DNA from 4 places in the Phocaeicola fibrisolvens genome. Region 3 is predicted to be linked to each of the others. Evidence: riboswitches for the same ligand, from Rfam matches in the RefSeq annotation. Region 3 holds a riboswitch; each other region holds the start of a gene.

Region 1 (5,776 bases), on a different contig from region 3:
TCCGATTACGGAAAGTTGTCGTCAAATTTTATTTCAGGTAGCGATAGCGGTACTTGGGCAATGTTCGTCCACCGTACCTTTGCACACGAAAACAGACCTGCGGCGTATGTCGGGGCTGTGAAGGGATTATACCCTTAAAACAGGAATATACCGGCTGTGAAACCGGTGGCGGAAGCTCTGCAGAGCATATTTATAAAAGTAACCGGGGAGCCTGTGCAAAAAAGAGAGCAACCACCCACTTTTGAGGCGGGTGGTTGCCAATGTTTCGGACAAACATCAGAAGTGGTAATCAACAACTCCTCCGATGTAGAGTATCGTTCCCGGTTCAAGCCTACAAACAAACTCCATAAACGTAAAGGACTGTTCGGCAAAAGACTGCAGCCATCGCCATCCAAATAGAAATGATAGGCGACATCCAACGGATTTTCCACTGCCTGTTTGAGATAATAGGTCGAACCCCATTCCAACATATTATCTGCCGTAAGAGCATTCGCTCTTTTTTTGATATTGGCGACATACTCCTCTTTCCATTGCTCTATTCCACCATTATAGCGCATGGTGTCATCGGATATAAGCTCGAACATTCCTTTGGGCAAGGCATGATTGACCAAATTGGCAATATCCTCTTTACGGTCTTCCTCGTCTATTTCTGAACAATAGTCATAGAAGCTCCCGTCTCCTTGCTGGAGTGTGTCCTCATTCAGATAGTTTTCTTTGTCTATCGGCTCCGTTGAAATTTGAAAAATCCTGCTGTGCATAATTGTAAATTTTAGATTGTCAAATATTTTCTTTTTTTTTCCTTTTCTTGAAACTCTTTTGGCTTCTCGTCGGGGAATGATTTTTATGCAGGACTGACAGCGGGAAAAGGACGGATAAGGCAAGTAAACAGTGTACGGGATGAAACGGAATACCCAACCGCCCAATGTAAGAGCACAGTCAGGCTCGTCCGACTATGCCCTGCAACGAGGTGGGGAGTGAAAGTCAATCTTCGATTTGTGGAAGGCTGCCGTGAAGAATATCCGGGAACCGTTAGTGAAAGCGATACTTGACGACCAGACGCACGCTGTACCTTTGCATATAAAATCTCTCCGAAGAGAATTGCCGACGTGAGATGAAAAGAGACCATAATTGAGAAACGCTATTATTCATAAGGGGAAAAGACTATTCGTGGTTGTTATAAATGCTTGATTAACATGAAAATACAATTCGCGCCATAAAATAATCCTTTCTTGAAATAAAAATCACAGAAAAAGAAACAAGATTAAAAAATAACCATTAACTTTGCACCAGTCAAGTTTCCAATCGAAGCGTCGAACGGAATTAAAAGGGAATCCCGGTGAAAATCCGGAGCTGTACTCGCAGCTGTAAGTCCTATTAAAGTTTATCGCACTCTTTGCCACTGGTGAAAGCTGGGAAGGCGCGATAAGCGGGATGAGCCAGAAGACCTGCTTGATGAGATAGATTTAGTGACCACGGGATAATTGGCATTAGATTAAAATGAACAGAGGCTCGTCCACAGGCACCTATATTCTTTTTGATAACCGATTTCTCATTCGTTGCAAATCTGTCGCAATAAAAACGAATGTGTGTTTAAACTTTTTGTTTAACTTTTAATAATTAAGTTATGAAAAAGAATTTTAGATTCTTGGCAATGGCTGTTGTAGCAATGGCCGCCGCAGTGTTCACGGGATGTTCATCCGACGATGACTTCCTTGCTCCGTATGAGGAGAGTGCGATTCAAACCCGCGCGATAAGTTCTACCAATGCGCTTATCGATTTTGATAACGTACCTTCCAGCGTAATGGCTTCTGACCAGTATGGAAACAATCTCTATTCTGCCACGGCCAACGGCAAGCAGGTAACGACCGGCTACATCACTCAAATCGGGCAAACCGGTACGTACATTCAGTTCCCGATTAACTATTTGGAACAAGAATGGGTAAGCGGACAGCCTTGGGAATATGAATTTTGGAATGGTGGTTTTGCCATCTCTAATTTCCATAATCTGACACAGGGGGATTATCAAAACCAATGTAGCGTGTACTGGCCCAACGGCGGTCATAGCGGTAAAAATTTTGCTGTAGCTTTCGGTTATAGCGATTCATACAATGATTCACAAGCAACCTATGACAAATGTGCGAAGATTTACCTGACCGATGCAACCGGCTACAGAGTCGTTACCACAAACACTCCTGTCAAGGGTACACCGAAATATGGTAAATTCAACAGCGTATGGGTTTGTAATACGACTTATACCTACTTAGTCATGAAGGATGGCAACTCGTTTACACAAGGCTCTTTGTCGGCACAAAAAGGATGGTTTAAGGTGGTATTTGTTGCGTTGGATGCGACGGGTAAACCTACAGGTAAGGAAGTAGAATACTATTTGGCAAACTTCGATTCCAGTAAAGATGCAGAATCAGGTTTGACCAATAAAATCCGTACCGGATGGAATCAAGTGGATTTAAGCGGTTTAGGTGACAGCGTATGTACTGTAGCTATCAATTTCGAAGGAAGCGATTCAAGCGCATACGGATTGAACACTCCTGCTTACGTTGCTATAGACGATATTGATGTAACCGTAAACGAATAACATGAATTTGGGGCAAATGCTTTTTAACGGCAAGTGCAAAGTATTTGCCCCTTTTTATTATATCCCAATGGAGATTGGAATCAAATACTTTCTTCAAGGGAATTTCAGCATTAAAATTATAAATATAATGAAGAAGTATTTGCTTTTATTCTCCTTGACGATATTTCTATTTGCATGCAACAAAGACGAAGAAATATCGCAGGACGTGATATTGCCTCCTGTCATTGAGTTGGATAGCGAGGACGGAATCTACGTTGTAAAGATAGGAAAAGAGGTCGTTATTGAGCCGACCTATCAGAATGTCGATTACGCCGTTTATTCATGGAAATGCAACGGTCGTATCATTTCCGACGAGCCTCAATTGAAATACATTTTCAACGAATGCGGTTCGTATTACGTTACCCTGCGTGTGGATACGAGGGATGCCAGCACAGAGGAAGAAATTCGTGTGGATGTCAATGAATTGGCTCCGCCCGTTATTTCATTGGTAACCCCCTCTATAGGGCTTAAAGTTGTCGCAGGACGTGAGTATATCCTTACACCCGACATTCAAAATGCAGAAGGAGCTACTTATTTGTGGACTCTTAACGGAAACGAAGTCGGAACGGAAAATACTTATACATTCAAGCAAGATGAGTTGGGAACTTATGAACTGACCTTAACCGTAACAAATGAAGACGGACAATCAAAGAAGACAGTTTCTATTGAGGTTGTCGATAAACTTCCGATTGAAATCGTAGTTCCGTCATCTTTATATTTTACCGAGAATAATACCAAATACGTAGAATTAGGACGTACTTTGTTTGTCCGCCCCTTTGTATCAATAAGTGCCGAGCCTTCTTATCAATGGAGTTTGGACGGGCAACCGATTGAGGGAGCCAATTCTTTGGTTTACGGTTTCAAACCCGCTAAAACCGGAGAACACACGCTTACCTTTACTGTGAAATACGACAATCAAGATACAAAAGCAGTGCTCACCCGTAATATTTCGGTCTCCGGTGTCGATGAAGTCAGTGTCAATATTCCGGTGAAATGTTGTGAAGCGGCCGGAAAAAGACCTTTTGCTGCCGGAAATTCCATTTACAGCAATAAAGTATATGAATTTGTTCCGGCTCCGGGACAATTTGTAAACGAAACGAATACAGCAGGTTTCAATGGGGAAAGCACGCACGAAGCAGCCTGTGCTTACGCACAAAAACGTCTTGATAATGAACAATATGTTTCTCTCGGAGGTTGGGGAGGATATATTGTAGTAGGATTCGACCACAGTATCGAAAACAAAGGCGGTTATGATTTTTCCATCAAAGGAAATGCCTTTGATTCGTCAAATGAACCGGGCATTGTATGGGTAATGCAAGATGTCAATGGAGACGGCTTGCCCAACGATGAATGGTATGAACTGAAGGGTTCTGAATATGGAAAACCCGAAACCATTCAGGACTATGCCGTAACTTATTTCCGTCCCGGTCCCAACATGGACACCCAATGGCAAGACAACAAGGGAAATAAAGGGGCGATTGACCGTCTCGGCAACTATCACCCGCAAGAGTTTTATTATCCTTTGTGGATTGAAGAGGATTCCTATACGTTATACGGCACATGCCTGAAAGCACGTACCGAACAAAGCCCGTCGACAGGCATGTGGTCCAATAATCCGTTCGGGTGGGGATATGCCGATAATATTGGTGATGATATGCCCAATAAAGACAATCCTAACGCGGGAGCACTTGGAAACTATTTTAAGATTTCCGATGCGCTCAATATCGACGGCACGTCTGCAAACCTTTCCCATATCGACTTTATCAAGGTGCAGACCGGAGTCAATGTAAAAGCCGGATGGTTAGGGGAAAATTCCACGGAAGTTTTCAAGTTCTGTGATGAAAACAACAATAACGACAAATAAAATTCATTATGAACAAAATATATCATTTCATCCTATTCTGTTTCGCTACGCTCTGCCTTGCTGCATGTAGTGATGACGACCCTGAAGTAAGCGGAATAGACGGCAAGGATCACTTCATCTCCGAGTTTGCTCTAACTGTAGATGGCATTACCTATCAAGCCATGATAGTCGGGGACAAGATTACAGTTGAGATACCTTATAATACCAGTCTGAAAGGGGCTACCGTAGAGTATGCCCTTTGCGAGGGAGCCTCTATTAACCCGAATCCATCGACCATAGAGGATTGGGAGAATGAATGGAAATTCGTAGTTACCTCCAAAATGCAGGATAGCAAAGTATATTCCTATACTTATCAATATACAGACATCGAACAGAGCGGCAGCGTAGTACTTGCCACGCAAGCCGAGGTTGATAATTTTGCAAAGACAGGAATAAACAAAATCGAAGGCAGCCTGACCATCGGAACGGCAGACGGAGAAGAAATCACCAATCTGGACGGACTTGCCAACCTGAAACAAATCAGTAACTCCCTTGTCATCAATCCGTCTTACAAAGGAACGGATTTGACCGGGTTGGATAATCTGGAACAACTCGGAAGTTTCAAATTAGGTTCGACAACTTCTGCCAGTAAAAACATAATGCTCAAAACGGTTAATCTGCCCTCTTTGCTTGGAGTGACCGGTGATTTTGTCGTTAACAGTTCTGTCATTGAAAAAATATCTATACCCAAAGTCGAGTTCATTGGTGAGGATATGTATATAACTTCCGATGCTTTACTTGATTTGGATGCAAATGCCGTTGAATCTGTCGGAGCTTCCTTAATTGTCAAAGGTTCGGTAGCACAAAAAGAATCAGCGACAACCGAAGCCATTGTTTTCTCAGCGCTCAAACAGGTCGGGAATGAACTTACAATCCAATATTTTCCCAAACTGCAAGGAATTTATCTACCGGCATTGGAAAGTGTGGCCGGTACTGCCTCATTCTCCGATATGTCCTCCATCGGAAGTCTTGCAATGACCGAATTACATTCGGTTGGAGGACTAACTATAAAAAATTGCAAAGAAATTTCCATTGTTGAACTTCCCGGTCTTATTTCCTGCGGAGAGACCAGTGTGGATGCGAATAAAGTCAATAAACTCAATATAGCTTCTTTGAAAGATGTACTCGGTGATATGACTTTAACTAATCTGCTCATAGAAGAACTGGATTTGTCCCAGATAAATTTTAACGGAAATACACTTACCCTACAATGTAAGCAACTAAATAAAATCGTAGGATCG
Region 2 (5,776 bases), on a different contig from region 3:
TAGCAAAGGATGAAAACAACCGTGTTTTCGCCTCTGTGGTTTATTCCAATGAGTAGTGATATCTCATATCCACACAAAAAAAACCGTAGGAGGCCTCCGCATTTGCGGAAACCTCCTACGGGGTTGCTTATATCTTATCAGCTGGCAGCGCGCAGCTGGTTGAACAAATCTTTCTGTTTTTCGGTCAATGAAGTCGGTATCTTCACGTTGTACGTTACAATCATGTCACCAAACTGACCGGGTTGTTTGTAGACCGGGAATCCTTTGCCCCTCAGACGTACCTGCGTACCGTTCTGTGTGCCCGGTTTTACTTTCAGCCGGACCATACCGTCCATGGTTCTTACCTGTACTTCTCCACCCAGTACGGCGGTGTACAAGTCGACATCCACGTGGGTATAAAGGTCGTCGCCTTCCCGTTCAAAAGTAGCATCCTTGTCAATCACGAATGTGATGTACAAGTCACCGTTTTCAGCTCCGTTCATGCCCTTCTCTCCATAGCCTTTCAGCCGGATGGTCTGTCCGTCGGCTACTCCCGCCGGGACGGTGATACGGATGTTCTCACCGTTGACGCTGAACGTTTGCTTGTGGGTGACGTATGCTTCACTGAGTGACAGATGCATCTGGGCCTCTATGTCGCCACCCTTGGCCCGCATGCTGTATCCTCCACGACCACCGCTTCTGTGTCCGAAGAGTTGTTCGAAGAAGTCTGAGAAACCGCTTGCGCCTGCTCCTCCGAATCCTCCGCTGAACTCGTCGCCATTCATGGAGTACCAGTAGCCTGAGCCACCGTTCTCCTGCTGGGCCCGACTGTATGCCTCACGTTCCTGCTTGAATTCATCAGCGTGTTTCCAGTGTTCCCCATATTCATCGTATTTCTTTCGCTTTTCCGGATCGCTCAATACTTCATGGGCTTCATTCACCTGCTGGAACTTTCCTTCCGCCGATGGGTCATCCTTGTTCAGGTCAGGATGGTATTTCTTTGCCAGCTTCCGGTAGGCTTGCTTGATTTCATCCTGTGTGGCATTACGGTCAACACCCAATATTTTATAGTAATCAATAAATGCCATATATCAATCGTTTTTAGTGGGTTCCAGAATAAAAAACTCTCGCCCGCAGGGAAGTGCAGACGAGAGTTTTTCAATTAATTGTTATGATTAATGTATCTCAATCACACGGTTTACTTTTGCTTTTTCTTCTTCAGAATACTTCGGCAAATCAATTGTCAATACACCATCTGCCACGTTTGCACTGATTTTGTCTTTATCTACATTGTCAGGCAAATAGAGTGACTGTTGGAATTTTGAGTAAGAGAACTCGCGACGCAAGTACTTCTTGTTTTCTTTGTCCTTTTCGTTGTTTTCGCTCTTCTTTTCCATGGAAATAACCAGTTCGTTGTCTTCACCCAGATGGATGTTGAAATCGTTCTTCGTCATTCCCGGAACTGCAACTTCTACCTTGTAGTCTTTGTCGCTTTCCACTACATTGATTGCAGGGGCAGTAGCGTTAGCTTTTACCATCCAATCGTTATCAAAGAAATCATTAAAGATACTTGGTAACCAGTTCTGATTGTAATATTTTCTAGTCGGCATCATAGTTGTAATCTCCTATATTTTATTTTTTTATTATCAATTTGTTTCTGAACCCGAGCTCCTTGAGGTCTTTCAACTTCTTGAAGTTCAAGTTCACTTCTCTATTTGCAAAGGCTGTGCCACAAACGGGTGCCATAGCTGCCTTTTTTGTGAATATTTTTGATAACTTCCTTATTATAAGATGGTTACATTCTCCGCTTCGTTTGCTGGGAATTATGACTTTTGTGTACCGTGTAGAAAATAGTAACAAATTGTCACCTGTAAATAGATGAATACCGACAAAAAGTCCATTTTGTTGACATATTGTCATGTATATCGCCGCAGACGTGGCAAAACTTGGATTCGATGAAGGCTGATATGTGCCGGTGGCATGCGACAGGCCATTGAGACCGATGTGCAGCCGTTTTCCGGCTTTTGCGGTGCAAGGAATAGGGATATTTCCCGGAAATGGCAGGATGCTTTCAGAGAAACGTCCGGTAGATTTTTACGTTTCCTAGTTTGAAAACGTTCGTTTTCCGTGGCTGAACCGTATGTTTTTCAGTAGTGAAACCTAGGTTTCCTAGGTGGGAAACGTAGACAATGCCGGAAAGAAAGCCTTTCTTCGTCGGGACGTTTTTGGCTTTGCGTGTAAGTGATTCCCATGCGGTCGTCTGCCTTCGTCAGTTTCACGTTGAGGTTGTTTTTGGGGACGACTTTGCTTGTATGATGGGAGCCTTGTATTTAAGGTACAAAAGAGCTTGCTTAGCAGCAGCCCTTTTTCTTGCAGATAGGTTGTCCGAAGAAGTCGGTAAACATCTTCTGAGCCAGTGCCCAGTTTTCCTTGTGGATGCAATACTTTACCTTGGGTGGCTCGATTTCGCCTTGAATCAGTCCGGCTTCTTTCAGTTCTTTCAAGTGCTGCGAAACCGTGGCCTTGGCTATCGGCAGTTCATCGTGGATGTCGCCGAAGAAACAGCTCTCCTGTTGTATCAGGAATTGCAGGATGGCCATGCGGGCAGGATGGCCCATCGCTTTGGCAAACCGGGCTATCCGTTCTTGCTCTTCTGTGTATTTTTTATCGGTCATAAGCTTTTTCTCTATTTATTGTTCGCTAAAATACGAATAATAAGATAGACAGGCAATAAAAGGAACGTTTTTTAACAAGATAAAATATTTTGTCCGTTTTATAAGAAAAATTTGTCAAATTGTCTTATCTTTGCCTCCGAATGGTTCCGAGTGTCTGTTCAGGCCCTCGGATGAAAAGGGAATCAGGTGCAAGTCCTGAACAGTCCCGCTGCTGTAAGCTCCATTCAACCTGCTGGAAAAGACTCATGCCACTGATGACTGAACACAATCGGGAAGGCTCCAGGAGGGGAGTAAGTCAGAAGACCTGCCATCATACATGTTAACCACGCTCGTGGGATTAGGTGGTTAAAACGATTTGGATTTTCAATTAGTACGGAAAAAAGTATGGGTAGACGGAAGTTTCTGTCTGTCATGCTGGGGGGTATTCTATGCCTTGGGAATACTGTGACTCTTCGTGCGCAGAGCAGGCTCGACAGCTTGCAGCACTTGGACGAGGTGGTGGTCACGGTACGTGCGTTGCCCAAGGAAGTGATACCCGTGCAGCAACTGGCGGGTGAACAGCTCAGCCGGTTGTCATCGCACAGCGTGGCAGATGCCCTGAGGTATTTCTCGGGTTTGCAGATAAAGGACTATGGCGGCGTGGGCGGTCTGAAGACGGTCAACATCCGGAGCATGGGCACGAACCATGTGGGGGTGTTCTACGATGGCGTGGAGCTGGGGAATGCCCAGAACGGGACGGTCGATTTGGGACGTTTCTCGCTCGACAACATGGAGTCTGTCACCTTGTACAACGGACAGAAGAGTGCCATTTTCCAGCCGGCCAAGGATTTCGGTTCGGCAGGTTCCATTTATTTGCAGTCTCGGGTGCCTGTGTTTTCCGGAAAAGAATTGCAGCATGTCAAGGCGACTTTCAAGACGGGTTCGTTCGGGCTGGCCAATCCTTCCTTGTTGTGGGAGCGGAAGCTGACGGAACAAGTGAGCACGTCGTGGAGTGCGGAATACTTGTACACCACGGGAAAATACAAATTTTCCTACCGCAAGCAGGACGGGTATGACACCACTGCCGTGCGGCAGAACGGCGATGTGAATGCGTTGCGGGTGGAAGGGGGCTTTTATGGAAAGCTGCCGCGGGGCTATTGGCGGGCGAAGTCGTACTTGTATCGTTCGGAACGGGGATACCCGGGAGCGATTGTGCGCAACAAGTTCTCGCACGAGGACCGGCAGTGGGATACGAATTTCTTTACGCAGGGGGCGTTCAAGAAGGATGTGGCCGACTGGTACAGCCTGATGGCGCACGTGAAATATGCGTATGATTACTTGCATTACTTGGCCGACCCGCACAAGGACGAGTCGCTGATGTACACCAACAATCATTATTACCAGCAGGAGGGGTATGCCTCTTTGGCCAACCGCTGGGTGCTGACCTCTTTTTGGGAAGTCAGTCTGTCGGCGGATTACCAGTTTAATCTGCTGAATGCCGACCTGACGGATTTTGCCTATCCTCGCCGGCATACGGAAATGGTGGCTGTGGCTTCGGCCTTGGATTATCACGGACTCAAGTTGCAGGGCAGTCTGCTGGGCACGTTTGTGCAGGAGCGGGTAGAAGGCTCCGGAAGGGCGGCTCCCCACAAGCGGGAGTGGACACCTGCGCTGATTGCTTCCTATCGGCCTTTTCAGAAAGAAGATTTTCACCTGCGGGCTTTTTACAAGCGGATTTTCCGGATGCCTACGCTGAATGATTTGTATTATACTTTTATCGGTAACGTGGATTTGAAGCCGGAGTTTACGAACCAGTTTAATGTGGGGTTCACTTACGGCAAGTCGTGGACCGGCAGCTGGCTGCGTCACCTGGAGCTGCAGGTGGATGCGTACTACAATGAGGTGGAGAACAAGATTGTGGCTACTCCGACTTCCAACTTCTTCCGCTGGACGATGGTCAACTTGGGACGGGTGGAAATCCGGGGTGTGGATGCGGCGTTGCAGAGTGTGTGGCAGTATGGCAGGCATACGATGTTGACGGCCCGGGTGAATTATACTTACCAGAAGGCACAGGATTTTACCGACCCTGCGGCAGAGTTTTACGGGGGGCAGATTCCCTATATCCCCTGGCACAGCGGTTCGGCGGTGCTCAACCTCAACTGGAAAAAATGGGAAACCAACTATAGCTTTATTTATACCGGCGAGCGATACACCTCGCAAGCCAATATCCCGGTCAATTACCAGCAGCCGTGGTACACGAGTGACTTCTCGGTGGCCCGTCGGCTGGACTGGGGGCCGGGTGAGCTGAAGGTGACGCTGGAAGTGAACAACCTGTTCAACCAGCAGTATGAGGTGGTGACGTGTTATCCCATGCCGGGAATCAATTTCAAGTGTATCGTGCAATATAGCTTTTGAGACTTATGAAACGTAGATTTTTAAGATATCTGTGGGTGGCGGTTTGTCTGTTCCTGTGTCTGGCTTGCCGGGAAGATCTTCCGGTGCTTCGTTCGGAAAGTGAGGCCGTCAGCCGCCCGGGCAGTCCGCATGAGATAAAGGGAATGTTTGTCCTGAACGAGGGCAACATGGGAAGCAACAAGTGTACCCTCGATTTTCTGGATTTCCGGAGCGGTTTCTACACCCGCAATATTTATCCGGAACGGAACCCGGAGGTAGTGAAGGAACTGGGTGATGTGGGCAACGACCTGCAGGTGTATGGTAACCGGCTGTATGCGGTCATTAACTGTTCGCACTATGTGGAGGTGATGGATGTGCGTACGGCCCAGCACATCGGCAGTGTGAATGTCACCAACTGCCGCTACATCGTTTTTGCGGGCGACAAGGCTTACGTGAGTTCGTATGCTGGTCCAGTACAGATTGACCCCAATGCCCGTCCGGGAAAGATTGTGGAGTTTGATGTGAATACCCTGCAAATCACCCGGGAGGTGGTGGTGGGCTACCAGCCGGAGGAGATGGTCATCAAGGATGGGCTGCTGTATGTGGCCAATTCGGGAGGTTACCGTTTCCCTAATTACGACCGCACGGTGTCGGTGGTCGATTTGGGTACGTTCGAGGTGGTGAATACCATTGATGTGGCCATCAACCTGCATCGGATGAAGCTGGCGCCCGACGGACTGATTTACGTC
Region 3 (5,776 bases):
CAACAAGCAGATTGTGGAGGACATGTATACCTTGTTCCGTGTGTTGAGAAAAGAGCTGAAGGAACCTCATTTCAAACGTCTGCTGATTGCCCGCTTTAACTTGTTGCCGGAACTTAAACAGTTGATTCAAAAAGAAATCAATTTAGTGCATAAAGGAAAGCCTGGGCGAATCATCTTGAAGATGAACGCCCTACAGGATACGGCCATGATTGACGAACTGTATCGGGCCAGTGAGGCGGGGGTACAGATTGACTTGATTGTTCGAGGAATTTGTTGTCTGGTGCCCGGAGAGTCGTTCAGTCGGAATATTCGGGTCACCCGCATCGTGGATACGTTTCTGGAGCATGCCCGTGTGTGGTATTTCGGTAACGGGGGCGACCCAAAGGTGTTTATCGGTTCACCCGACTGGATGCGTCGCAATTTGTATCGCCGCATCGAGGCGGTCACTCCCATTTTGGACGGGAAGCTCCGGCAGGAACTGACCGATATGCTGAACCTGCAGCTTTCGGCCAACCGGAAGGCTTGCTGGGTGGACAATCATTTGCAGAATGTCTTTAAACGGAAACCGGGGAATGACGACGTGCGGGCACAATATGATTTTTATGAATACTTGAAACGCAAGCTGGCTGAGGATTAATCAGCCGGCTTGTGTTCGTTTTCGGAAATGAGCAGCAGCTTGTCTCCCGGCTTCAGTTCCATTTGCCCGTTGGGGATGAGAAACTCACTGCCGCGTTTCACCAGCATGACCAGCGTACCTTTCGGAATCTGCATGTCGGCCAGCTTGTTCTGGGTGGCCAGCATTTCCGGTGTCAGGGTGAGGTCGTTCAGGCGGGTGTCGATTTCGTCTGGCAGTTCCACTCCAAATTCATTGCCTTCCTTGGGAGCCGGCAAGTCTAAGTGTAGCAGTTTGGCGGCCTTCGTGATGGTCATTCCCTGAATGACCAGTGACACGAGGGTGATGAAAAAGACAATGTTGAACAGCTGTTGGGAACCCTCGATTTCGGCCAGTACGGGGTAGGTGGCGAAAATGATGGGGGTAGCTCCTCTCAACCCGACCCATGAGACAAACAATTTGCCTTTGGCGGTGATGTTCCGGAATGGAAGCAGGCAGAGGAATACGCTGAGCGGACGTGCCACGATAATCATGAAGGCACCAATCAGCAAGGCCACTGCGGCCAGGTCGAGCATTTCGTGCGGGTTGACCAGCAATCCCAACGTGAGGAACATGATAATCTGGAAGAGCCAGGTCAGTCCACTCATGAACGTATTGATTTCTTTCCGGAAAGCCAGTTTGGTGTTTCCCAGAATCACGCCCATGATGTACACAGCCAGGTAGGCATTTCCCTTCAGCTGGTCGGTAATGGTAAAGGTGATGAAGACCAGACTGAGCAGAAGGATGGAGTAGAGAGAACTGTTCGACAGGTTGATGCGGTTGATGAGCCATACGCTGAAGCGTCCCATGGCATAACCGATGACCCCTCCGAAAAAGAACTGTACCAGCAAATCTTTCGTGATGAGCAGAAAGTCGGGATGGCTTCCGCTGGAGATGACTTGTATCAGTACGATGGTCAGCATGTAGGCCATCGGGTCGTTACTTCCACTTTCCAATTCCAGCATCGGGCGGAGATGCTGCTTCAGGTTCATCCGCTGCGAACGGAGCAGGTTGAACACAGACGCCGAGTCGGTAGACGACATGGTGGCGGCCAGCAGCAGGGATGTGAGCAAGGTCAGCTCGATGTTGGTCTGGTTCCAGTCGGAAATATAAAAGATGAACACACCAGTCAGCAAGGTGGTGAGCAGGACGCCGGCAGTCGACAGAACAATTCCCGGAGTGAGTACCGGCTTGATGTCGCCGTATTTCGTGTCCATACCTCCGGAAAAAAGGATGATGCTCAATGCCATCATACCAATAAACTGTGCATCCGAAGCACTGTTGAACTGCAATCCCAATCCGTCGCTTCCGAAAAGCATTCCCACCACCAGAAAGAGTAAGAGGGTAGGGATTCCAAACCGGTATCCGGTCTTGCTGATAAGAATACTGGAAAAAATCAGGATTGACCCAATCATCAAAATATTTTCTGCCGTAAAAATCATAATGCCTTAAGTGATTAATAAAAGTAAAGGTTTGTGTAAATATTAATGTCCGAAGGTAAGAAAATGTTTTGTAGATAAGGGCTTTTCATGAAAATTTTTGTGGATTTTTTATTTTGGTTCGTCCTTATCATTTTTTTCAGACATCCTTGTGTAAAAATGGAAATTACTGGATATTTTCTCTGTCCCACAGTGTGGGATATAAAAACCACAGTGTGGGATATATATTTCACAGTGTGAAATACAAAAACCAAACAGTGGAACAGAGAATTTATGGAAGTGTTTTGAAGAATATCTGAGGGAGTTTCAAAGAATGTGTAAGGAAGAAAAGGATTGTCCTATAATTTTGTAGAAATTTATTCTTGTTTTTCAAGAAAACCGTATATTTGCAATGTTTTGTTCCGTTTGGATTTCCGTTTGGCGAAATCACGGATGAAAAGGGAATCGGGTGAAAATCCCGGACAGTCCCGCTGCTGTGAACTCCAGCGTTTCGACGTTTGTCTACCGACTACCAGGCCACTGTCTTTCAATGAAAGATGGGAAGGCAAGACAAACGGGAGTAAGTCAGAAGACCTGCAAAACAAAGTCATGCTTGCATTCTCGAGGAAAGGATGGCAAGAACGTGCGTAATGTAGAATTACAATTAGAATTTTGGATGAAAAGATGGAATGAACCGGCCTTTGTAGTCGGCTATCGTTTTTTTATACTCGTGTGTCTGTGTGTCCTTGCAGGAGAGGGCAGTGTTTTTGCGCAACAGACCGATTCGGACAGCATTACGGGAAAAGTGCATCAGATTCCGGATGTGACGGTGAGTGTACGGAGGGCGACGAATAAAATCTCCTCCGTGGTTCCGGTACAACGTTTGGGAAAAGACATAATGGACGATTTGGGAATCCAGAACATGGCCGATGCGGTCCGTCGCTTTGCGGGAACGGATGTGCGTGATTATGGGGGTACGGGAGGACTGAAAACGGTTTCTGTCCGTAACATGGGAGCGGCCCATACGGCCATCAGCTATGATGGGGTGGCTGTCAGTAACTGTCAGGCGGGACAGATAGATATCGGACGTTTTTCGTTGGATAATGTACAGTCTTTGTCGTTGAGCGTAGGGCAGAATGAAGATATGCTTCAATCGGCCCGGTTGTATGCGTCGGCTGGTGTATTGAACATAGAGACTTCGCGTCCGGAGTTTCTGGGAGACCGGAAATGGCAGTTGCTGTTTCAGGCAAAGGGAGGCTCTTTCGGGCTGGTCAATCCTTATTTTCGTTATGGACAGCAGTTGGGTAAGCGGACGGTATTGTCGGTCGACGGGGATTATTTACGGTCGGACGGACAGTATCCTTTTCTGTTGAAAAACGGGAAATATACGCAGACTGAAAAAAGAAGCAATTCAGAGGTAAATTCCTGGCACACGGAGTGGAACTTGTTTCATGACTTCCAGGAGAATCAGAAACTGAGTGTCAAGGCTTATTATTACCAATCGGAACGAGGACTTCCGGGGGCTGTGATTTTCTATAACCCGGTTTCGAATGAACGCTTGTGGGACAAGAATGCGTTTGTGCAGGCCAAGTATCAGGACAAGATTTCCGAGAAATGGTCGTTGCAGGTGCAGGCAAAATACAATTATGCGTGGAACAAATACCAGGATAAGGGAGTACAGTATGAGGGAGGGGTGTCTACCGACCATTATACCCAGCATGAATATTATGTATCGGGAGCGGTTTTGTATCAGCTCTTCGCAGGCTTTTCCTTGTCATTGGCACAGGATTTGGCGGTGAATACCCTCGATAGTAATCTGCCGGATTGCCCGTTTCCTACCCGTCTGACTTCGCTGACAGCCTTGCATGCCCGTTATCAATGGGGGAGCGTACAGATGGATGCTTCCTTAGTCAACACCTACCTCAATGAGCATGTAGAGAGTGGAGAAAAACCCGCGGATCTGAAGAAACTGTCTCCTTCTTTTTCGGTGAATTGGAAGCCTTTCAGCGAGCAGGATTTTTTTCTGCGTGCGATGTATAAAAGTACATTCCGTACGCCGACCTTCAATGACTTGTATTATTATCGGCTGGGAAACCGTTCCCTTCGTCCGGAAAAAGCCAAGGAATATAATGTGGGCGTGACATGGGGAGCGAAAAAGAATGCAATTTGGGATTATCTGACATTTACGGGAGATGTCTATTTCAATCAGGTGACAGACAAGATTGTGGCTTTTCCTTCCACTTATGTATGGAAGATGGCCAATTATGGAAAAGCGCATGTATGGGGAGCGGATGTCACGCTTTCCATGGGAATTCCGTTGGGAAGTGGATTCAGAGCCGATGTGTCGGGCAGTTATACCTGGCAGAAAGCGATTGATTTGACAGACCCGACTTCCAAGAGCTACAAAGACCAGTTGCCTTACACGCCGGAACACAATGGCAATGGTTCCGTGATTTTGGAGACTCCTTGGGTGAAACTGGGGTATAGTGTGATTGGAGTTGGAAAAAGATATTATTTCTCACAGAATATTCCGGAAAATGAAATTGAAGGCTATGTGGAGCAGACGTTGACGCTTTCCCGGCAGTTTTCATTCTCTACATGTAGGCTGAGATTGCAGGCCGATTTGATTAATTTCATGAATGAGCAATACGAGGTGATAAAGTATTATCCGATGCCGGGACGTTCATGGAAACTGACAGCTGCTATTCATTTTTAATTTTAAATAATTATGCAATTTAGAAAGTTATTTTTCAGTTTGTGCTGCACGGTGGCATTGGGGGCTTCATTGGCAGCTTGTAGTGAAGATGAGGAGTTATTTGATGACAGTGGCTCACAAGTAACCCTTCCTGCACACCGGGCATTTATTTTGAACGAAGGAACGCAGGGGGCGAATAACGCGACCTTGTCTTTTTATGCACCGGATAAGGATGCCGATTTTATCAAGGATATTTTTTATACGCAGAATCAGGCTAAGTTAGGGGATACCGGTCAGACCATGATTGAATATAACAATGACCTTTATGCTATCATTTCCGGTTCCAGGTACCTGATTCGAATGAATACGGCTGGAGTGGAAAAGCAGCGTTATGAGATTCCTGCCTCGGAAGGTGATCCTCGTTACCTGGCAGCTGAAAATGGCTACATTTATATGACACAATATGGTGGACAGGTTACGAAACTGGATGCAAATACTTTACAAGTTGTGGCTACATTCAAGGGAGGAGCTAATCTGGAAGGTATTGCAGAATGTGACGGCAAGCTGTATGTAGCTAATTCCTATACTAAGAATGATGCAGGATATCAGTATCATACAGATTTGTTTGTCATCAATGAGGCTACCATGCAATTGGAAACTACGTTGACAGTAGATATCAATCCGAATCAGGTGTTGGAAGAGGATGGAAAGATTTTTCTGATTTCTTGGGGAAATTATGCTGACAAGGGATATTCTGCTCAGATGATTGATCCGAAAGACAATTATAAATCCACTTCATTGGGAGTGGCTACCAATATGACCGTAGGCGATGATATGGTCTATTTCGTAAATTCGGAAACGGATTATTCGAATTGGCCCCATACGAGCACGACCAATACTTTCTTCTCTTATGATGTGAAGACGGCTACTGTCAATTCGTCTTCTTTTTTGAAAAATGCACCCGCTGAACTAGCCACTTCAAGTGTGTATATGATGAGTGTGGACGACGAG
Region 4 (5,776 bases), on a different contig from region 3:
ATGAATAGATTGTCTTTTCCATAAGGCCGGTTTATCAAATGATGAAGCTTGTAGATATACCGGGCTATTTGATTGGGTTGATAGTTTGCCCCTTTTACCTTGTTTTCAAAGATGAGGGCATACTTGTGGTCTTTCACGCAAACATCAATCCGGTCTTTCTCAACTGTAATGACGGGATGGTCCATCCACTGGATATTGAAGCCTATAGGTACAAGAAAATGCTCCATGAATGAATGGAGTAGTGGATATGTTCCCGCATCTTTAAATTTCAGGATTTCTGCCATTGCCCAACTGGTGGTTGGCTCGTCTGAATTGTATCTTTCAAAGACATTCGTTGCATACGGGGCTTTGTGTTCCGAGTGGTTCCGAATGTAGGAGAGTCCGTCGGAGATGGAAAGCAGGGACATATATTCCCTTACCTGTTCTTCTTCCAACTGATCTGAAAGTTGTAAAAGTTCATCAATATTCTGAGAGGATAATATAGGTTTGTCGTCCATGGCTGTGTGATAATGCGGTGCAAAGGTACGAAAACCCCAGCGAATCGCAAGCAAAAACAACGGCTTCGATAATTGAGGTAGAATTATCCGTAATTGAGACGCTTCAAAATCTTCCAAAACCGCTTATCTTTGTAGAAAAACAAATAGAGAGATATGAAAGTTTTATTAATTAACGGAAGTCCCCACAGAGAGGGAAATACATTTATCGCCTTGTCGGAAGTGGCGAAGGCGTTGGAAGCGAATGGTGTAGAAGCAGAAATCGTATCCATCGGAACCAAAGCGGTGCAGGGTTGCATTGCCTGTGGACGCTGTAGGGAACTGGGACGGTGCGTGTTCAAGGATGAGTTGTATCAGAGAATCCGGGAGAAACTGGAGACGGCGGACGGTCTTGTTGTCGGGTCACCGGTGTATTACGCAGGGCCCAACGGTTCGCTCTGTGCCTTGCTCGACCGTCTGTTCTATTCTGCCGGCGACTTGCTGGCCTACAAGCCTGCTGCCTCGGTGGCTGTATGCCGTCGCGGAGGAGCCAGTGCGACGTTCGACCGCCTGAACAAGTATTTCACCATCAACAACATGCCGGTGGTGTCGTCACAATACTGGAACAGCGTGCACGGCAGATTGCCGGGCGAAGCGAGTCAGGACATCGAGGGATTGCAGACCATGCGTACGCTGGGGCGCAACATGGCGTGGTTGCTGAAGAACTTGAAGCAGGGAGGAGAGCCTATCCCGCCCAGTGAGCCGTGGACACCGACTCATTTCATCCGTTAGAAGCGGGACTTATCACCATCAGCGAAAAGTAGGGAAACTTCTTTTCCTTGATAATCGCCGGGTCGGAGGTATAGAATTCGTTCGCCCGGCTGATATTTTCGAAGTAATGGAACGCTGCTTCGGGGTGGGAGTCGATGCACTGACGTACGGCTTCCGCGCAAAGAGGCAGTTTCATGATGACGAGGACATAGCCGGATTGGAGTTTCTCGGTCAGTTCTTCGGCGGAGATGAGGCCCGGAATGACCAGCAGCCTTTCTTCCTGTTTGGCCAGGTGGAGACCTGCCACGGGACCTGCGGCAATGAACGCCGGAATGCCTGCGATGCGTCTCACCGGCAAGCCTTTATTTCCCAATAGTTCATACAAGTACTGCACGGAAGCATAGAATCCGGCATCGCCTTCGGCGGCCACGGCTATTTTCTGCCCTTCACGGTAATCTTCCTCTATCTGTGCAGCCACTTCGTGATACACTTGCAGGGCCGCTTCTCTGTGCTTGTTCATCGGAAGGGTGAATGTCTTGATTTTCTCTTCCCCGATTCCCAGTGCCCGCAAGGTGTTTGCGGCGTAGGAGGAGGGGATGCCGGCGGCACTGCGGGTGCCCGGACAATAGATAGAGGAGGCTTCCTGTAGGGCCTTCAGTCCTTTCAGGGTGATGAGCTCCGGGTCGCCGGGGCCTAAGGATACAAACTGAATTGCGGGATATGAGGATTCCATATAGTCTAAAAGGGGATTGATTTTTTTTTTGCGGTCGCTAAGATACAATCTTTTTTGTGAAAATGAAAAATCAGCCGGGATGTAGCATATCAAAAAATATTTTCTACCTTTGTGGCGATATTGGTTCACTGCTGGATAAAGCGTGATGAAAAGGGAATCAGGTGAAAGTCCTGAACAGACCCGCTGCTGTAAGTTTCGCATGATTTTCAGGAAATCTGCATGCCACTGTCGGAAAGATGGGAAGGCTCCTGAAAAGAAACAAGTCAGAAGACCTGCCAGTGTCGTACATAGTTTTTTATGCTTTCGGGAAATAAGGTATGAAAACAACGAGCTGGACTTCTCTCTACCCGTTCTGGATATACGGAATCCTCTTCTCTTTGTATTTGTATGCGTCTCGCGGTCATAAGTGTGTGGTATGAAGATTTGAGGAACTTATGAAACACCTGACACTCATTTTTATTTTCGTTTTTGGCATTGTCGGCTTCTCGGAAGGGCTGGCACAGAGACTGGTCACTCTTTCGGGCCGCATCACGTCTGCCCACGGACAGCCTGTGGCGCAGGCTTCACTGGCGGTGGAGGGTACGGCCTACGGGACGTATTCGGACGAGAAGGGGGGCTACCGACTGGAGCTTCCGGAGGGGACGTATACCGTGGTGGCTTCTTTCATCGGTTATGAGAGCCAGAAGCAGACGGTCCGGTTGGTCGGGCACAAGCGAATCGACTTTGTCCTGAAGGAAGAGGCCGTGGCCTTGAATGAGGTGGAAGTCTATGCCAAGAGCCAATCGCAGAAATTGCGGGAAGGTACGTTCGCCGTCAGTGCGCTGGATGTGAAACCGATTGTGAGTTCGTTGAACAACCTGAACGAGCTGGTGGACCGGGCTTCGGGCATCAAGGTGCGGCAGGAGGGAGGCGTCGGGTCGGACTATGACCTGTCCATCAACGGGATGTCGGGCAATTCGGTCCGTTATTTCATCGACGGGGTGCCGCTGGAGACAAAGGGCTCCGGGGTGTCGCTGGCCAATCTGCCGGTCAATCTCATCGACCACATCGAGATGTACAAGGGGGTGGTTCCGGCTTATTTGGGGGCTGACGCGCTGGGCGGTGCCATCAACATCGTGACGAAGAAGGAGAAAAAGAATTACCTGGACCTATCGTACGGGATAGGTTCGTTCCATACGCACAAGGCGGACTTGAACGCGCAGGTGGTGTTTCCCAAGAGCGGGATTATCGTGCGCCCGACCGTCGGGGTCAACTATTCAAAGAACGACTATATGATGAAAGGGGTAGAGGTGTGGGAGGAAAGCGTGCGAAAGTATGTGCCGTCCAACCGCCGGCGTTTCCACGACGATTATTTCTCGCTGCTGGCCCAGGTGGAGGTCGGAGTGAGCGGGAAACGGTGGGCAGACGACTTCTTTGTGACGGCTTCGTATTCGAAGGTGGACAAGGAGCTGCAGACGGGTTCTATCCAGACCAAGGTCTACGGGATGGCCGAGCGGAACGGGTCGGCTTATAACGTGTCGGCACAGTACCGCAAGAAGGACTTTCTGTTGAAGGGGTTGCAGATGCACAGCATGCTTTCGCATACCTGGGACTATTCGCTGACGGTGGATACGGCCTACCGGGTGTACGACTGGAACGGGAATTATGTGGAGAGTTCCCGCAATGAGATTACGGGACGGGAACGGTCGTTGCGACATTACAAGCGCCCCACGACGATGTTCCGCTCCAACTGGGACTATCGCTTTCATCCGCAGCATGCCCTGAACCTGAACTACTTGTTCAACCGGACGGGAAACGACCGCTACGACGACGTGGATGACAGTTTTGTGCCGTCCAATGACGTGGTATGCAAACACATCCTCGGGCTTTCCTATCAGCAGCAACTGTGGCAGGACAAGATGGAGAACACGTTCTTTATCAAGGATTACATCAATCACCTGAATATCCGGCAGACGGACTTGTACTGGCAGACGGGCTCGGACAAGGTGAAGGGAGAAAGTACGGGAAATTACTTGGGATACGGGGCCGGCACGCGGGTGAAGTTCCGGGAGCCGGTCGCGCTGAAGGCTTCGTTTGAGCATAGCGTGCGTCTGCCTCTGGCCCGTGAACTGCTGGGCAACGGGTCTACGGTCTATGCCAATACGGCGTTGCATCCGGAAAGGAGCAACAACGTGAACCTGGGGCTCTTTGGTACGTGGCATCCCGGAGTGGGGCATGTGTTGTACTACGAAGTGAACGGCTTTATGCGGTTTGTGGACGATTATATTCAGGCCGTGGTGGCGGAGAAAGAGGGCATGATGCAGTATCAGAACGTGCCTGCGGTGTATATCAAGGGACTGGATGCGGAAGTGCGCTACAGCTGGAGGAACCACTTGCAGTGCATGGCCAATGTGAGCTGGCAGGACGCGCGCGACCAGCGTAAATACAAGGATGACGGCAAGCCTTCGGCCACGTACCTGAACCGGGTGCCCAACCGCCCGTGGTTGTTCGGGGCGGCAGAGGTCGACTATACGTTTCACGAGGTCGGCCTGAAGCACAGCAGCCTGCGACTGGAGGGTTCGTATCAGTGGGTACACTGGTATTTCCTGACCTGGGAGGCGTACGGCTCGAAGGAGAGCAAGGCGCAGATTCCGGCGCAGCATGTGGTCAATGCGGGGGTGACTTACTCGCTGGAAAACGGGAAGTACAACTTGTCGGTCAGCTGCGACAACCTCTTTGATAAGTTGGTGTACGACCATTACAAACTGCAGAAGCCGGGAAGGTCGTTCTTCCTGAAGTTCAGGGTGTTCCTGAACTGACATGTGAATCTGAGCTAGATATTAACAAACTATAGTAATATTAATCTTAAACATTATGTGTATGAAAACAACGAAATTTTCCTTCCTGAGATTCCTGAAAGCGGGTGTGTTTGCTGCGGCACTTTTTTCTTTTGCGGCATGTAGTAAGGATACTCCGTCCGAGAATACGGTGGACCCGGAACCTGCCGGGAAGTATCATTTTGATATCTTCATGACGGTAGGCAAACACGGCGGCATGGGAGGAGGCGATAATACGATTGTCAAAAGTGTGGAATCGCTGACAGCCGACCAGCCGATGATTGATATCAAGGGGTCGGGTGTGGAACTGAATCCGTATACCATCGAGCTGATTGCAAAAGGGAAATATTATTATCAGGTGCCGAGCAAACAGACACGCTTCACGAAATTCCGGATTCTGGACAACAAGATTGAAGTGGTGCAGGAACAGCCGTTTGTGGTGAATTCCTATACCGAACGGAAGTATACGCATGCGTGGCTGGACGACAAGACCTTGCTGATTATGGCGGCCAATGGGGATGCGGACAAGATTGTCTGGACCAAACTGAATGCAGAGGATATGCGCATCTTGTCGGAGGGCACGCTGGATCTTCCTTTGCCTGCCGGAGCAGCGGTGTTCACCACGACGGGTATTCTTACCTACAATGAGAAGGTGGGCAAGCTGTATTATTTCTATTATGGAAAGGATAAGGCCGGTCGGAAAGGGGTGGCTACTTCCAACTTCCTGACAGCCGTCATCAATCCTTCGGACATGAAGGTGGAAAGCAACAAGGTCAATGCGCTGGCCGGGGAAATGGCCGGCAGCTCCTACGGACAGCTGTTGCAGGACTGTGTGACTTACGACGAAGCCGGAAACCTCTACCTTGCCGCATTTACCAAGAAGGGCGATTTGGAAGAAGGTTGTCTGTTGCGTATCAACAAGGGAGAAACGGATTTCGACCCTTCTTACAACGGCTATCCGAATGCGGACGGAAAACTGTGTA

What was found. A riboswitch is a leader RNA that binds a small molecule or an ion and turns the genes downstream of it on or off. The one in region 3 is predicted to bind cobalamin.
Region 1: another riboswitch for cobalamin. It lies ahead of OCV81_RS01385 (DUF4465 domain-containing protein); the one in region 3 lies ahead of OCV81_RS10985 (TonB-dependent receptor plug domain-containing protein).
Region 2: another riboswitch for cobalamin. It lies ahead of OCV81_RS13250 (TonB-dependent receptor); the one in region 3 lies ahead of OCV81_RS10985 (TonB-dependent receptor plug domain-containing protein).
Region 4: another riboswitch for cobalamin. It lies ahead of OCV81_RS12850 (TonB-dependent receptor); the one in region 3 lies ahead of OCV81_RS10985 (TonB-dependent receptor plug domain-containing protein).

Annotation. Positions count from the first base shown of each region.
Region 1 is NZ_JAOQJI010000002.1:134,669-140,444, forward strand. Features, by position in the region: partial or broken gene OCV81_RS01380 (hypothetical protein) at 277-758, opposite strand; cobalamin riboswitch at 1,276-1,467, shown strand; gene OCV81_RS01385 (DUF4465 domain-containing protein) at 1,625-2,593, shown strand; gene OCV81_RS01390 (PKD-like domain-containing protein) at 2,595-4,496, shown strand; gene OCV81_RS01395 (DUF4971 domain-containing protein) at 4,505-5,776, shown strand, end outside.
Region 2 is NZ_JAOQJI010000037.1:12,843-18,618, forward strand. Features, by position in the region: gene OCV81_RS13230 (hypothetical protein) at 1-56, shown strand, start outside; gene OCV81_RS13235 (DnaJ C-terminal domain-containing protein) at 138-1,067, opposite strand; gene OCV81_RS13240 (Hsp20/alpha crystallin family protein) at 1,155-1,592, opposite strand; gene OCV81_RS13245 (ArsR/SmtB family transcription factor) at 2,331-2,654, opposite strand; cobalamin riboswitch at 2,780-2,980, shown strand; gene OCV81_RS13250 (TonB-dependent receptor) at 3,066-5,048, shown strand; gene OCV81_RS13255 (YncE family protein) at 5,054-5,776, shown strand, end outside.
Region 3 is NZ_JAOQJI010000025.1:32,386-38,161, reverse strand. Features, by position in the region: gene OCV81_RS10995 (RNA degradosome polyphosphate kinase) at 1-637, shown strand, start outside; gene OCV81_RS10990 (potassium/proton antiporter) at 634-2,094, opposite strand; cobalamin riboswitch at 2,473-2,686, shown strand; gene OCV81_RS10985 (TonB-dependent receptor plug domain-containing protein) at 2,747-4,786, shown strand; gene OCV81_RS10980 (YncE family protein) at 4,799-5,776, shown strand, end outside.
Region 4 is NZ_JAOQJI010000035.1:13,814-19,589, reverse strand. Features, by position in the region: gene OCV81_RS12865 (PD-(D/E)XK nuclease family protein) at 1-614, opposite strand, end outside; gene OCV81_RS12860 (flavodoxin family protein) at 651-1,265, shown strand; gene OCV81_RS12855 (precorrin-2 C(20)-methyltransferase) at 1,255-1,977, opposite strand; cobalamin riboswitch at 2,082-2,271, shown strand; gene OCV81_RS12850 (TonB-dependent receptor) at 2,412-4,775, shown strand; gene OCV81_RS12845 (hypothetical protein) at 4,837-5,776, shown strand, end outside.